2 regions of the Vogesella amnigena genome follow, and region 2 is predicted to be linked to the other one. Evidence: predicted binding sites of a transcription regulator. Region 2 holds the regulator's gene; the other holds the start of a gene.
The links. Region 2 encodes HrcA, which represses chaperone genes, less so after heat shock. Its sites were predicted from a motif close to ATTAGCACTCGNNNNNNNCGAGTGCTAAT; they were not measured.
Positions count from the first base shown of each region.

Region 1: the regulator HrcA is predicted to act here: its motif matches at 1,865-1,893, upstream of groES (co-chaperone GroES).

Region 1 covers NZ_JBHRYH010000018.1:121,576-129,387, forward strand. The annotation lists gene groL (chaperonin GroEL) at 1-1,449, opposite strand, end outside; gene groES (co-chaperone GroES) at 1,497-1,784, opposite strand; gene ACFOKJ_RS09120 (Wzz/FepE/Etk N-terminal domain-containing protein) at 2,012-3,031, shown strand; gene galE (UDP-glucose 4-epimerase GalE) at 3,042-4,046, shown strand; gene rfbB (dTDP-glucose 4,6-dehydratase) at 4,270-5,325, shown strand; gene rfbA (glucose-1-phosphate thymidylyltransferase RfbA) at 5,891-6,766, shown strand; gene ACFOKJ_RS09140 (transposase) at 7,013-7,198, opposite strand.
Region 2 covers NZ_JBHRYH010000012.1:193,430-201,241, reverse strand. The annotation lists partial or broken gene dnaX (DNA polymerase III subunit gamma/tau) at 1-495, opposite strand, end outside; gene mltB (lytic murein transglycosylase B) at 557-1,606, opposite strand; gene hrcA (heat-inducible transcriptional repressor HrcA) at 1,644-2,669, opposite strand; gene recA (recombinase RecA) at 2,912-3,967, shown strand; gene recX (recombination regulator RecX) at 3,967-4,422, shown strand; gene alaS (alanine--tRNA ligase) at 4,558-7,188, shown strand; gene ilvD (dihydroxy-acid dehydratase) at 7,436-7,812, opposite strand, start outside.

The DNA of each region.
Region 1 (7,812 bases), on a different contig from region 2:
ACCGCTGGCAGCGTTGTAACCAAAGTTACCCTTGCCTTCCAGCACCTTGTTCACCACCACGGACGGCTCGTCGCCAGCGTTCTGCACGATCTGACGCAGCGGCGCTTCGATCGCCTTCAGTACGATCTTCACGCCAGCAGCCTGATCGGCGTTGATGGTTTCAACGGACTCGACAGCAGCGCGGGCACGCAGCAGGGCAACACCACCGCCCGGTACCACGCCTTCCTCAACAGCAGCGCGGGTAGCGTGCAGCGCGTCTTCCACGCGAGCCTTCTTCTCTTTCATCTCCACTTCAGTGGCAGCGCCAACCTTGATCACGGCAACACCGCCAGCCAGCTTGGCCACGCGCTCTTGCAGCTTTTCACGATCGTAGTCGGAAGTCGCAGCTTCGATCTGCTGACGCACTTCGGTCACGCGAGCCTGGATGGCAGCTACGTCGCCAGCGCCGTCGATAATGGTAGAGTTTTCCTTGCCTACTTCAACGCGCTTGGCTTGGCCCAGCATGTCCAGGGTAACTTTTTCCAGGGTCAGGCCAACTTCTTCAGCGATAACGGTACCGCCGGTCAGCACAGCGATGTCCTGCAGCATGGCCTTGCGACGATCGCCAAAGCCCGGAGCCTTGACAGCAACCACTTTCAGAATGCCGCGGATGGTGTTCACCACCAGAGTAGCCAGTGCTTCGCCCTCTACGTCTTCTGCGATGATCAGCAGCGGACGGCCGGACTTGGCCACTTGCTCCAGTACCGGCAGCAGGTCACGGATGTTGGAGATCTTTTTGTCGAACAGCAGGATGAACGGATTGTCCAGTGCGGCAATCTGCTTTTCCGGGTTGTTGATGAAGTACGGGGACAGGTAGCCGCGGTCAAACTGCATACCTTCAACCACGTCCAGTTCATTGTTCAGGCTCTTGCCGTCTTCAACGGTAATCACGCCTTCCTTGCCCACTTTTTCCATCGCGTTGGCGATGATTTCACCGATATCGGAATCGGAGTTGGCGGAGATGGAGCCAACCTGAGCGATTTCCTTGGTAGTGGCACACGGTTTGGCAATGTTGGCGATCTCGCTGACCAGCGCAACCACAGCCTTGTCGATACCGCGCTTCAGATCCATCGGGTTCATGCCGGCGGTTACGAACTTCATGCCTTCGTGCACGATGGCCTGGGCCAGCACGGTAGCGGTGGTGGTACCGTCACCGGCTACGTCGGAAGTCTTGGAAGCCACTTCCTTCACCATCTGGGCGCCCATGTTTTCGAACTTGTCCTTCAGTTCGATTTCCTTGGCAACGGAAACACCATCCTTGGTGATGGTCGGTGCGCCGAAGGAGCGATCCAGTACTACGTTGCGGCCTTTCGGGCCCAGGGTCACTTTAACGGCATCAGCCAGAATGTTGACACCCACCACCATCTTGGCGCGGGCGGAATCACCAAAGCGTACGTCTTTTGCAGCCATTTTCATCAATCTCCAGAATCTGTATCAAACAAGTATGACGGGTCGGATTACTCGACGATGCCCATCACATCTTCTTCGCGCATAACCAGCAGCTCTTCGCCGTCAACCTTCACGGTCTGGCCGGAGTACTTGCCGAAGATAACCTTGTCGCCAACCTTCAGCTCCAGGGCACGGCGTTCGCCGTTTTCCAGAATCTTGCCGTGGCCCACGGCAACAACTTCGCCCATGTCCGGCTTCTCGGCAGCTGCGCCCGGCAGAACGATGCCGGAAGCAGTCTTCTCTTCAGCTTCAAGGCGCTTGATAACAACACGGTCGTGCAGAGGACGGATTGCCATTCTTTTCTCCTAGCTTTACTAGCGGTAGTACACAGGAACGTAGATTTACGTTGCAGTGTGGGCGTAACGCACCATACGGCATTAGCACTCACTGCTTGTGAGTGCTAATGGTAGGGGCGGGAGAAAGGGTTTTCAAGGGGGCAGCTACACACTTTTGACGTCCGCGCACAGGGATCCATCTGCTTGGTATAATCCAGGGACTCGACATACAAATTGATCAAATGCTAATGAACCTACACGCCGTCAAGCCCCAAGAAGACGAAGAGATCGGTCTCACCGAACTGATCGCCAAACTATGGCGTGGGCGTTGGACAATAGCAAGCATCACTGGCAGTACAGTGATGCTTGCCTGCGTGTACGCGTTCAACTCTCCGCAGGTCTGGACGTCCATGGCAACGATTGCGCCCCCCTCTATCGAACAAATGGGAGAATACTATCTTGCAAAACGTCAACTGGACGCTGCTCCATTGTTTTCCAAACCTGACGGCAGAGTGTCGGTCAGTGTACAAAGCACACCGACACCGACACCGACACCGACATCTGCAGAGGCAGAACAAGCAGGACAACTATTCGAAGTAACAAAACTACTGCTCGACACCACACCGGGTGTAATGCTCCTGCGCCCGGATGGTCGCAAGCAGCAACTTTTCCAGGTGCAAAGTAGCGCCCAGACCCCAGCGGCGGCTCAACAACAACTCAATCAGGCATTCAAGCTGATTAATCGGCAACTAGCCACACAAAAAGCACAAGAATTACGTAGCCAGCGAAATCTATTGCAAGCCTCGCTGCGCCAAGAACAGGAAGAGCTTGTCAGCCAAGCCAAGGCCATACGTACCAAAGAGCTAGCTCAAACGCGATTGGCACTTGACACCGCAAAACGTGCAGGCTTGATAAACTTCAATGGCAATAGCTATGCAGGCCTTGAGGCGGCGCAGACACATTATCTGCTTGGCAGCAAACTATTGCAGGCAAGACTGACTACCCTCGAACATGCCCCACTGGACTATCCAGAGCGCTATTACGAGATCAATGACGCACTCAAAGAAATACAAAAACTACCAAAGGTGGGGATAGGCAACCTCGCCGGCTTTCAGCTTATTTCCGAACCATCTTTGCCATCGCACCGCGACAAGCCAAAGCGCTCGCTGATTATCGCGCTTGCCGCAATTGTCGGTCTGCTACTAGGCAGCCTGTGGATACTCGGCCACGACGTGCTCGCCGAACTACGCGACAAACTGAAAGATTGAGGAACCAGACATGATCCTGGTCACTGGAGGTGCTGGTTATATAGGCAGCCACACATGTGTGCAATTGCTTGAGGCCGGGTACGAAGTGGTTGTACTCGACAATTTCAGTAACAGCAAACCCGAGGCACTGTGCCGCGTCGGAAAAATCACCGGTCGCATACCATTGCTAGTCGACGGTGACATCCTCGACCGGGATAAACTCGACTTGGTGCTGCACTATCCGATCAAGGCAGTGATCCACTTCGCCGGCCTGAAGGCAGTCGGCGAATCGGTGGCACAACCGCTCGCCTACTACCATAACAACGTCACTGGCACGCTGACACTGCTACAGGCAATGCAGCATCATGGCGTGAAAGACTTGGTGTTTTCATCCAGTGCCACCGTGTACGGCGCCCCAGCCTGCGTGCCAATCCGCGAGGACTTTCCGCTGTCTGCGACCAACCCGTACGGCCGCAGCAAGCAGATGATCGAGGATATGTTGCGAGATCTTGCTCATGCAGAGCCTGACTGGAATATCGCCATCCTGCGCTACTTCAATCCGGTAGGTGCACATCCGTCCGGACTGATCGGCGAAGACCCGAAAGGCCCGCCTAACAACCTTATGCCCTTCATCAGCCAGGTTGCCGTAGGCAAGCGCGATGCACTGAATATCTTCGGAAATGACTACCCAACCGTAGACGGCACCGGCGTACGCGACTACATCCACGTCGATGATCTTGCACGCGGGCACTTGGCCGCCCTCGACGCACTCAGACACACTGGAGGACTGATTACCACGAATCTCGGTACCGGTCGCGGCTACTCCGTACTCGAAGTATTGAAAGCATTCGAAGCGGCCTGCGGCAAGACCCTGCCCTATCACATCGTGCCACGCCGCTCCGGCGACGTTGCCGCATGCTGGGCCGACCCTACTGCCGCGCGAGAGCAATTGGGCTGGCAAGCCGAAAAAGGGATAGACGAGATGTGTGCGGACAGCTGGCGCTGGCAGCACTCCAACCCGGATGGTTACGTCTAAACCCAAAAAACAGACACCAGTACGTAGTTCTACGGGTACCCACGCCCGCTGCCACCAGTAAAGTGCCCCCCAAGCTCATAGATGAGACCACATCGGCCGGCGGCGCCCTAAAGCTGCGAGTGGTACGGAAGACAAGGCGCCCTTGCGACTGGCGGCTTACCCGCTTCACCCTATGCGCCGACAACTAGGGCCCACACGATTAACCCGATTCAGGAAGCATGACATGATTCTCGTCACCGGCGGCGCAGGCTTTATCGGTGCCAACTTCATCCTCGACTGGCTCGCACAAGGCGGCGAAGCCATCATCAACCTCGACAAGCTCACTTACGCCGGCAATCTGCAGACTCTCGCATCACTGGAGGACGACGCTCGTCATATCTTTGTGCGCGGCGACATTGGTGATCGTGCGTTAGTCTCGCGCCTGCTCTTCGAATACCGTCCTCGCGCTTTGATCAACTTTGCAGCCGAAAGTCATGTCGACCGCAGCATCCACGGCCCGGGCGACTTCATCCACACCAACGTGGTCGGCACCTTCAACCTGCTCGAAAGCGTGCGCGGCTACTGGAACAAACTTCCCTCCGAAGAAAAGGCCGCGTTCCGCTTCTTGCACGTGTCGACTGATGAGGTTTACGGCTCGCTCGCGCCGGATGAGGCACCGTTCAGTGAGAGCCACCGCTATAAGCCGAACAGCCCTTATTCGGCCAGTAAAGCTGCGTCCGACCACATGGTGCGCGCATGGCATCACACCTATGGCCTGCCGGTGCTGACCACCAACTGCAGCAACAACTACGGGCCTTACCACTTCCCGGAAAAGTTGATCCCGCTGGTCATCCTCAATGCGCTTGCCGGCAAAGAACTACCCATCTATGGCGACGGCATGCAGGTGCGCGACTGGTTGTACGTGAAAGACCACTGCAGCGCAATCCGACACGTATTGGCGAATGGTCGCCCAGGCGAGACCTACAACATCGGCGGCAGGAACGAGAAGCCGAACATAGAGGTGGTGCGCACAATATGCGCGATCCTCGACCAACTCGCTCCACGTGCGGACGGCGCCCCTTACGCGCAGCAAATCAGCTTTGTTACCGACCGCCCGGGCCACGACCGCCGCTACGCAATCGACGCACGAAAACTGGAGCAGGAACTAAGTTGGACGCCGGCCGAAACCTTCGAGACCGGCATACGTAAGACAGTTGAGTGGTACCTCGCCAATCAAGACTGGGTGGAAAACATCAGCAGCGGCGCGTACCGGGAGTGGGTGGAGAAGCAATATGGCTGAACTTGCAAGCCATGCTGGCACGCGCAACATATAGCGGCGGCCGACTCACTGCCCAGTTGCATGTAAATCAGCGCCATACTCCTTCACACGACTCTCTGGGCATCTGATGCACACCAAACCCAGCCACGAGGCCAAAGTATTACTTAATTTTGAACAGCAGGGCTACATTTGCAATATGTCGCTGATCAACATCGAAAATTGCCCCGTAGCAAGATTTTGCGTGCCCGCGAACCGCTCGTCCCACACTATCTGTTTATCTGGCTGGGCAGTAGCGAAAGGGATGGAGCTGGGTTACGTGGATTGGCTACGGCATGCAATGGGCTGCCCCCCCAGAGCCAACTCGAACAGCGCCTTCCCAAATGCCGCGCGTGCCAAGACCATTTAGCAACGCAAACGGGAAGAAGATGTCTCGCTCAGTAGAAGAACTGCATTGCTGCTTGATGAAATAAAAATTATGGAAATAAAAAAGTGATGCATGATTCTGGGCGATAGGATAAAACACCTGCTAAACATTGGATTTCGTGAGCATCATCCGGACAATACCCTCATCTCGTCAAACTCCAACATGAATAAACCACGCAAAGGCATCATCCTTGCCGGTGGCTCCGGGACCCGCCTCTACCCGGCCACACTCGCCGTCAGCAAACAACTGCTGCCGATCTACGACAAGCCGATGATCTACTATCCGCTGAGCACCTTGATGCTCGCCGGCATCCGCGACATCCTGATCATCTCCACTCCCCAGGACACACCTCGCTTCGAGCAACTGCTGGGCGATGGCAACAAGTGGGGCTTATCTCTAAGCTACGCAATACAACCCAGCCCGGATGGCATAGCTCAAGCCTTCCTGATCGGCGAAACCTTCCTTGATGGTGCGCCCTCCGCACTAGTACTCGGCGACAACATCTTTTACGGCCACAGTTTTGCCTCACTACTGCGCAACGCCAGCGCCAAACAAGTTGGAGCCAGTGTTTTCGCATACCACGTGAACGATCCGGAACGCTATGGAGTTGTCGAATTCGACTCCAATGGCAAAGCCCTATCCATCGAAGAAAAACCCGAGCAACCCAAGAGCAGCTACGCCGTCACCGGCCTATACTTCTACGACAAACAGGTAGTCGACATCGCAAAAACAATAGAGCCCTCGCACCGGGGCGAGCTGGAAATCACAGACGTTAACAACGTCTACCTGCAACAAGGAAGACTAGACGTGCAGACCATGGGACGTGGTTACGCCTGGCTAGATACTGGCACCCACGAATCCATGCTTGAAGCCAGCCAGTTCATCTCCACCATCGAAAGTCGTCAAGGACTGAAAGTCGCCTGCCCAGAAGAAATTGCCTTTCTTAGTGGCTGGATTAATGAGGCGCAGGTAGAAAAGCTGGCCACCCCACTCCAAAAAACCGCTTATGGCCAATATCTGCTGCAACTATTGAGCTGAGTCTGACATCCCCCTGTAATGGGCCATTGATAGAAGCCGGCAAGGGCAACTTGCAACAAACGGCACATGCTTGTCAGCAGCCAAGTAGTCGATGCTCATTCATGAAACGGAACCTTACTCGAACTCCCAGGCAAAGTACCGCACGGCTTTACTTAGATATATCTCGCTCTTCTTCTGTGTGCGATACAGTTACTCCTTCAGGCGAAGGGCTTAGCTCTTGGCCTCGATCAGCTCAGCAGCCTGATGCTACGAGTTATCCGGGCTGACTGCTTTCGGCCATTTGAACAGGCTATGGCTGGAAACACGTAGCCGAGCGGAAACCTCGGCGACAGAGTAGCCGCGTTCAGTGAGCTGCTTGACGGCTTCTTCTTTGCATTCAGGGCAAAACGCTTTGAGCGCATGGGTAACACACCATACCAAATCATATGGCAAAATTGTCTACAAGTGCCAGGGCCGCCCAGCTCCTGGAAGTTACCTCAAGGGGTTGCTGGGGTTGCAACTAAGCAAATTAGCTTGGTCCTTGCGTCACTGTCCACAATTTCCGACCTCCGAATGGAAAAACCTGCGCCACGCAAGAGCGAGATATAGTTATGATTAAAGCAGAACGGATTGGGGCGTAATCCAAAACGTGTTGTGACGTGCGGCTCCAGTAACAAAATAGATGCCCCCTCCTTTTTTAAACACAGAAACACCTCGTTAAGTTCGTGACCAGTTACATACATGAGTGCCCCCAAAGAAATAAACAAGCTCACATCACATTCTGTAATCAGTCGCAGAGTATCACCAACGGATCCAATTATATGATCTCCATAGGACGCATACAATTTACAAGGTGTTAGATTGACCCCCGATATACGGGCTTTCTGGTCACAGTCTCTTACCAATCGAGCTATATCAGGGGTCCCCGCCCCGAATTCAATAACGTGAGCACCTCTCCTATAATCAGCCGTCTCCATAAACTCTCGAATAAAACCATGCCGTATGGGAACATCGTTCGGAGACATCGAGCTGATCTTGGATGCTAGCCAGGTTTGGGCCGATTTATC
Region 2 (7,812 bases):
CGTGACCGGCACTTTCTGCGGATCGGTAGTGGCGAGGATGAACTTGACGTGCGCCGGCGGCTCTTCCAGCGTCTTGAGCATGGCGTTGAAGGCGCTCTTCGACAGCATGTGCACTTCGTCGATGATGTACACCTTGAAGCGGCCCATGGTCGGTGCGTACTGCGCGTTCTCCAGCACCTCGCGGATATTGTCGATGCCGGTGTTGGAGGCGGCATCGATCTCCAGCAGGTCGACATAGCGCCCGCTGTCGATCTGGCGGCAGGCCTGGCACTCGCCACACGGCTCGGCGCCGGTGCCGGTTTCGCAGTTCAGGCTCTTGGCCAGGATGCGGGCGATGGTGGTCTTGCCCACGCCTCGGGTACCGGTGAGCAGGTAGGCGTGGTGCAGGCGCGATTCGCGCAGCGCGTTGGACAGCGCGCGCACCACGTGCTCCTGGCCTACCAGGTCGGCAAAGCGCTTGGGACGCCACTTGCGGGCGAGAACTTGATAAGTCATAGCGGGCGATTCTAGCAGTTTTTAGCAAGCGACCGACACCGGCAGCCAGGCCGGGACGCCATCAGTTGACGACAGGCGCGGTGCTGTCGGGGTTGGCCGCAGGCTGTGCCGGCGTGTAACGCGCCGCCAGGTAGCGATTGCGGATCTCGTCCGCCAGCTCGTGCGTCACCATCGCGTACAGCGTGCTCTTGTTGTAGCGGGTAATGGTGTAGAAGTTGTTCAGCCCCAGCCAGTAGCGCATCTCGCCCGGCGCCACCTCCAGCGGCACCAGCACCGCCAGGGCATCGTCGCGCACCGTGGCCAGCGGCTGCACGCCCCGCGCCTTCAGCTCGGCCACGGTGTAGTGCAGGTTAAACTTGTCGGCCACCAGTTCGTCGATGGCCGGCCCCGGCGTTACCGCCGCCGGCACCACCACGTCGTCCCCCCCCAGCCAGCCGTGCTGCTGGAAGTAATTGCCCACACTGCCGATGGCGTCGGCCGGGTTGTTCCAGATGTCGCGATGGCCATCGCCATCGAAATCCACCGCCCACTTGCGGTAGCTGGACGGCATGAACTGCGGCATGCCCATCGCCCCGGCGTAACTGCCCTTCAGGCTCAGCGCGTTGACGTTCTCGCTACGTGCCAGGCGGAAGAATTCGGCCAGCTCGCCACGGAAGAATTCGGCGCGGCGCGGGTAATCGAAGGCCAGCGTGGACAGCGCATCCGCCAGCCGGTAGTTGCCGGTAACGCGGCCATAGCGGGTTTCGATGCCGATGATGGCAACGATGATTTCCGGCTCCACCTTGTACTGTTCGCTGGCGCGCTGCAGCGCCGCCTCGTTCTGCTGCCAGAACGCCACGCCTTCCTGCATCAGGCGTTCGCTATAGAAATTGGGGCGAAACTGGTACCACGGCCGCGCGGTGGATGGCTTGTCCATGACGGCGATGATGTTGGGCTTGGACTCGACATTGGCGAACACCGCTTCCATCTCGGCGCGGTTCACACCGCCTTGCGCCACTTGTTCATCGATAAAACGCTGTACATCCGGGCGCATCATTAGCGCCACATCGGCCTGGGCGGCGGAAACGCAGCCCAGCATGGCCGCCAGGGCCAGTCGGCGCAATACAAGCATTGCTTGCTCCTGCAGGTTGGCCGCAAGCCGCTGCGGCTTATGGCTGTTCATTGAAATTGAGGACGCTGGATACCAGCCGCGCGGTGATGTCGACGATGGGAATCACCCGCTCGTAATCCATGCGCGTCGGCCCCACCACGCCCAGCGTGCCCACCACCTGGCCATTGAGCCGGTACGGCGCAGCGACCACGCTGCAATCGTCGAGCGGCACCACGCCGGATTCCTCGCCGATGAACAGGCTGACGCCGGCTGCGCGCCGGCTCTGCTCCAACAGCTGCAGCAGCTCGGTCTTGCGCTGGAAGGTATCGAACAGCTCGCGCAGCCGCGACAGGTCGCTGGAAAAATCGCTGACCGCCAGCAGCCGCCCCTCGCCGCGGATCACGATATCGTCGCCACCGGGCAGCGCCTGGCGGCCGAACTGGATCGCCGCCGCCATCAGCTCGGAAATATTGCCCTGCAGCTGGCGCAGCTCGGTTTCCACACGGCTGGCCACGTTGTCCAGCTGCTGGCCGGCGTAATGCTGGTTGAGGAAGTTGGCCGCCTCCACCAGCTCGCCCGGCGTGTAATCGCGGCCGGTATGGAACAGGTGGTTCTGCACGTCGCCATCCAGTGTCACCAGGATCAGCAGGACGCGGCGCTCGGACAGACGCAGGAATTCCACCTGGCGGAAGGCGGCGTCGGCACGCTGCGGCGTCATCACCACCCCGGCGAATTGCGTCAGCTCCGACAGCATCTGCGAGGCGGCCTGCACCACGCGCTGCGGGCTGTCCGGCTGGATACCGCTTTTCAGCTCGGCCAGCGTTGGTGCGGCCAACTGCTGTACGGTAAGCAGGCGGTCGACAAACAGCCGGTAGCCGCGCGGCGTGGGAATGCGCCCGGCCGAGGTGTGCGGCGAGGCGATCAGGCCCATGTCTTCCAGCTCCGCCAGCATGTTGCGGATGGATGCCGACGACAGCTCCAGCCCGGAAACCGCGGCCAGGGTCTTGGATGCCACCGGCTGCCCGTCGGCGATATAGCGCTCGACCAGTACCTTGAGCAGATGTTGCGTGCGTTCGTTCAGCATGATCGGCATTCTGTCACAGCAGTCACCTATCCCAAAAGCCCCGGATGACACTGGCCGCCCGGCCGGCCCCGACTTGGCCCCCTGATGATTTGTGCGATAATCCGCCGCCAGGTTCCCTGTCTGCCGCCATGCAGTGTGGCGCGCATACATCGTTGATTGCGTTTTTATTTGGCACGCCGCATGAAAACGTACATAATCAAAAAAACCTTCCCGATATGCCGTTTTGAACGAATGGAGTAAGCATGGCAGCCGAAGACAAGAGCAAGGCCCTGGCCGCAGCACTGGCGCAGATCGAAAAGCAGTTTGGCAAAGGCTCGATCATGCGCATGAGCGACAACCAGATCACCGAGAACCTGCAGGTGATCAGCACCGGTTCGCTCGGCCTGGACCTGGCGCTGGGCGTCGGCGGCCTGCCGCGCGGCCGTATCGTTGAAATCTACGGCCCGGAATCGTCCGGTAAAACCACACTGTGTCTGCAGGTGGTAGCCGAAGCGCAGAAGCTGGGCGGCACCTGCGCCTACATCGACGCGGAAAACGCGCTGGATCCGCAATACGCGCAGAAGCTGGGCGTATCGGTGGAAGACCTGCTGATCTCCCAGCCGGACACCGGTGAACAGGCACTGGAAATCGCCGACATGCTGGTGCGCTCCGGCGGTGTGGACATCATCGTGGTCGACTCGGTGGCCGCACTGGTGCCGAAGGCGGAAATCGAAGGCGAAATGGGCGACAACCACGTCGGCCTGCACGCCCGTTTGATGAGCCAGGCACTGCGCAAACTCACCGGCAACATCAAGCGCACCAACACCCTGGTGATCTTCATCAACCAGATCCGCATGAAGATCGGCGTGATGTTCGGCAGCCCGGAAACCACCACCGGCGGTAACGCGCTGAAGTTCTACGCCTCGGTGCGCATGGATATCCGCCGTATCGGCGGCATCAAGAAGGGCGAGGAGATCATCGGCAACGAGACCCGCGTCAAGGTAGTGAAGAACAAGGTTTCCCCGCCGTTCAAGCAGGCCAACTTCGACATCCTGTACGGCGAGGGCATCAGCCGCGAAGGCGAGATCGTCGAGCTGGGCGTGGAGCACGGCTTCATCGAAAAATCCGGTGCCTGGTACAGCTACAACGGCCAGAAGATCGGCCAGGGCAAGGACAACACCCGCCTGTGGCTGAAGGACAACCAGGAAATCGCCCGCGAAATCGAGCGCAAGATTCGCGAATCGGTAGGCGTGAACGTGCAGATCACCGAAGGCCAGGCGGACGAGGAAGAGCTGCTCGACGACACCTTCGACGCCTGATGACCGGCACCGGCAAGAGCCTCAGGGCGCGAGCCGTCGATCTTCTGTCCCGCCGCGAGTATTCGCGGCTGGAACTGAAGCGGCGGCTCGCGCCTTTTGCCGCATCGGCAGAAGAACTGGATGCCCTGCTCGACGAGTTGGCCGCACGCCACTGGCAGTCGGACAGCCGCTTTGCCGAGCAGTTTGCCGCCAGCCGCAGCCGCAAGTACGGCAGCCGCCGTATCGCCATGGAAATGCGCGAGCGCGGCATCGACCGCGACACCATCCGCGAAGCACTCGCCGAGCAGGATGACCTGGCTACCGCCCGTGAACAATGGCGCAAGAAATTCGGTCAGCCGCCGGCCGATGCCGCCGAGCGCGCCAAACAGATGCGCTTTCTCGCCAGCCGCGGTTTCGGCATGGACATCATCCGCAAGGTGATCGCCGGCTGCGATGATTTTCCGGACAACGAATAACGCATTGCAACAATCGCGGCCCCAATCGCGCTGCATCAACGCTTGCCAGCACTGGCAAGCGTTGCCACAATCGACCCGATATCTTCGCGGCGCACGCCCCGCGAAGCCAACGATAGCGGAATCAACAGTCAAATCATGAAAACCTCAGAAATTCGCCAGAAGTTTCTCGGCTTCTTCGCCTCCAAGGGCCACCAGGTGGTGGCATCCAGCAGCCTGATCCCGGGCAATGACCCGACGCTGATGTTCACTGTTGCCGGCATGGTGCAGTTCAAGGACGTGTTCCTGGGCTTCGAAAAGCGCGACTACACCCGCGCCACCACCAGCCAGAAATGTCTGCGCGCCGGCGGCAAGCACAACGACCTGGAAAACGTCGGCTACACCGCGCGCCACCACACCTTCTTCGAAATGCTGGGCAACTTCAGCTTCGGCGACTACTTCAAGCAGGATGCCATCACCTACGCCTGGGAGTTTCTCACCGGCGAGCAGTGGCTGAACCTGCCGAAGGAAAAACTGCTGGTAACTGTCTATGCCAGCGATGACGAGGCATACGATATCTGGCACAAGGTAGTCGGCCTGCCTGCAGAAAAAATCATCCGCATCGGCGACAACAAGGGTGCGGCCTACGCCTCCGACAACTTCTGGACCATGGGTGACACCGGCCCCTGCGGCCCGTGTACCGAGATCTTCTTCGACCACGGCCCGTCCGTGGCCGGCGGCCCTCCGGGCAGCCCGGATGAAGACGGCGACCGCTTCATGGAGATCTGGAACAACGTATTCATGCAGTTCAACCGCGACGAAACCGGCACCCTGCACCCGCTGCCGAAACCGTCCGTGGATACCGGCATGGGCCTAGAGCGCCTGTCCACCGTGCTGCAGGGCGTGCACTCCAACTACGAAACCGACGGCCTGGCCTGCCTGGTACGCGCCGCTGCGCGCGAAACCGGTGTGCCGTACAGCCAGGACGTGCCGTCGCTGAAAGTGATCGCCGACCACATCCGCGCCTGCTCGTTCATGATCGCCGACGGCATCCTGCCATCCAGCGATGGCCGTGGCTACGTGCTGCGTCGCATTGCCCGCCGTGCGATCCGCCACGGTTACAAACTGGGCCAGAAAGGGCTGTTCTTCCACAAGATCGTGGCCGACCTGGTTGCCGAGATGGGTGATGCCTACCCCGAGCTGCGCCAGCAACAGGCCGTGATCGAGGACGCACTGCGCCAGGAAGAAATCAAGTTCGCCGAAACCCTGGACACCGGCATGGCGCTGGTGGATGCCGCACTGGCCGGCGGCAAGACCGCCATGGACGGCGAAACCGTATTCAAGCTGTACGACACCTACGGCTTCCCGGTGGACCTCACCGCCGACATCTGCCGCGAGCGCAATATCGAAGTGGACCTGGAAGGCTTCGAACGCGCCATGGAAGAGCAGCGTACCCGTGCGCGTGCCGCTTCCGCCTTCAAGGTGGCAGGCAATGTCAGCTACGACGGCGCCGACACCACCTTCCACGGCTATGGCAGCAGCAGCGTCGATGCCAAGGTAATCGCGCTGTACAAGGGCACCGAACCGGTGAGCACCCTGAATGCCGGCGATGACGGCATCGTGGTACTGGACAACACCGCCTTCTACGCCGAGGGCGGTGGCCAGGTTGGCGACGTGGGCGAGATTTCCACCGCCGGCGGCGTGGGTGCACTGTTCGACGTGGCCGACACCCAGAAGATCAAGTCCGCGGTATTCGGCCACACCGGCCGCCTGGCCCGTGGCAGCCTGAGCGTGGGCGACACCGTGCAGGCCACCATCGACCTGCACAAGCGCCAGGCCACCGCGCGCAACCACTCCGCCACTCACCTGCTGCACGCAGCGCTGCGCAAGGTGCTGGGCAGCCACGTGGCGCAGAAGGGCTCGCTGGTGAATGCCGAGCGAACCCGCTTCGACTTCGCCCACGGCCAACCGGTATCTGCCGAGGAAATTGCCGAAATCGAACGCGTGGTAAACCACGTGGTTGCGGCCAACTACGAAGTCAGCGCCCGCGTGATGGCCTTCGACGACGCGGTACGCGCCGGCGCGATGGCGCTGTTTGGCGAGAAATACGGCGACGAAGTGCGCGTACTGACCATGGGCGACTTCTCCGCCGAACTGTGCGGCGGCACCCACGTGAACCGCACTGGCGATATCGGCTTCTTCAAGATCGTGTCCGAAGGCGGCGTGGCCGCTGGCGTACGTCGTATCGAAGCCGTTACCGGCGAAGGCGCGGTAGCCTATGTGCAGGCACAGGACAGCCTGCTGAAGGCAGCTGTAGCCAACCTGAAGGCGCAAAGCAGCGACGAAGTACTGGCCAAGATCGGCAACCTGCAGGGCGACCTGAAGGCGCTGGAAAAGGAACTGGTGGCACTGAAGGGCAAACTGGCAGCCTCCGCCGGTGACAGCCTGGCCGAGCAGGTACAGGAAGTGAACGGCGTGAAGCTGCTGGCTGCCGAACTGGAAGGCGCCGACAATGCCACCCTGCGCGATACGCTGGACAAGCTGAAGGACAAGCTGGGTTCGGCACTGATCGTGCTGGGCAGCAAGGCTGACGGCAAGGTGGCGCTGATCGCCGGCGTGACCAAGGATCTGACCGGCCGCTTCAAGGCCGGCGAGCTGGTGAACCACGTCGCCCTACAGGTTGGCGGCAAGGGCGGTGGCCGCCCGGATATGGCCCAGGCCGGCGGCACCCAGCCGGAAAACCTGGCCGCCGCACTGGCCAGCACCCGCGACTGGGTAGCCGGCAAGTAAGCCAGCCTGCTCAGCCCAGCAAACAACCGCCGGACATTGTTCCGGCGGTTTTGTTTTGGCGAGAACGCCGGGGCGATGCGCCAGTAAGGTAGCGCAAGCCTGGCTGCGCCGCCTTCATCCCATGGCTGCGCCGCCTAGTCCCCGGATGCGCCTGCGGCTTATCCGGGCTACCAGGCCACCAGCCAAACAAAAACGGCAGCCGCCTGGCTGCCGTTTTTCTGCTTGCGGCCAACGTTGGCCGCAACTCTTACTTGCGCTCTACTTGCGACACATCACGCACCGCGCCGGTATCGGCACTGGTGGTCATGGCGGCGTAGGCACGCAGCGCCGGGCTTACCACGCGGTCGCGGCCCAGCGGCTTCCACGCATCGCGGCCACGTGCTTCCATGGCGGCGCGGCGCGCGGCCAGGGTGTCGTCGCTCACCGCCAGGTGGATGCGGCGGTTCGGGATATCGATTTCCACGGTATCGCCCTCTTCCGCCAGGCCGATGGTGCCGCCCTCGGCCGCTTCCGGCGAAACATGGCCGATGGACAGGCCGGAGGTACCGCCGGAGAAACGGCCGTCGGTCAGCAGCGCGCAGGCCTTGCCCAGGCCCTTGGACTTCAGGTAACTGGTGGGGTACA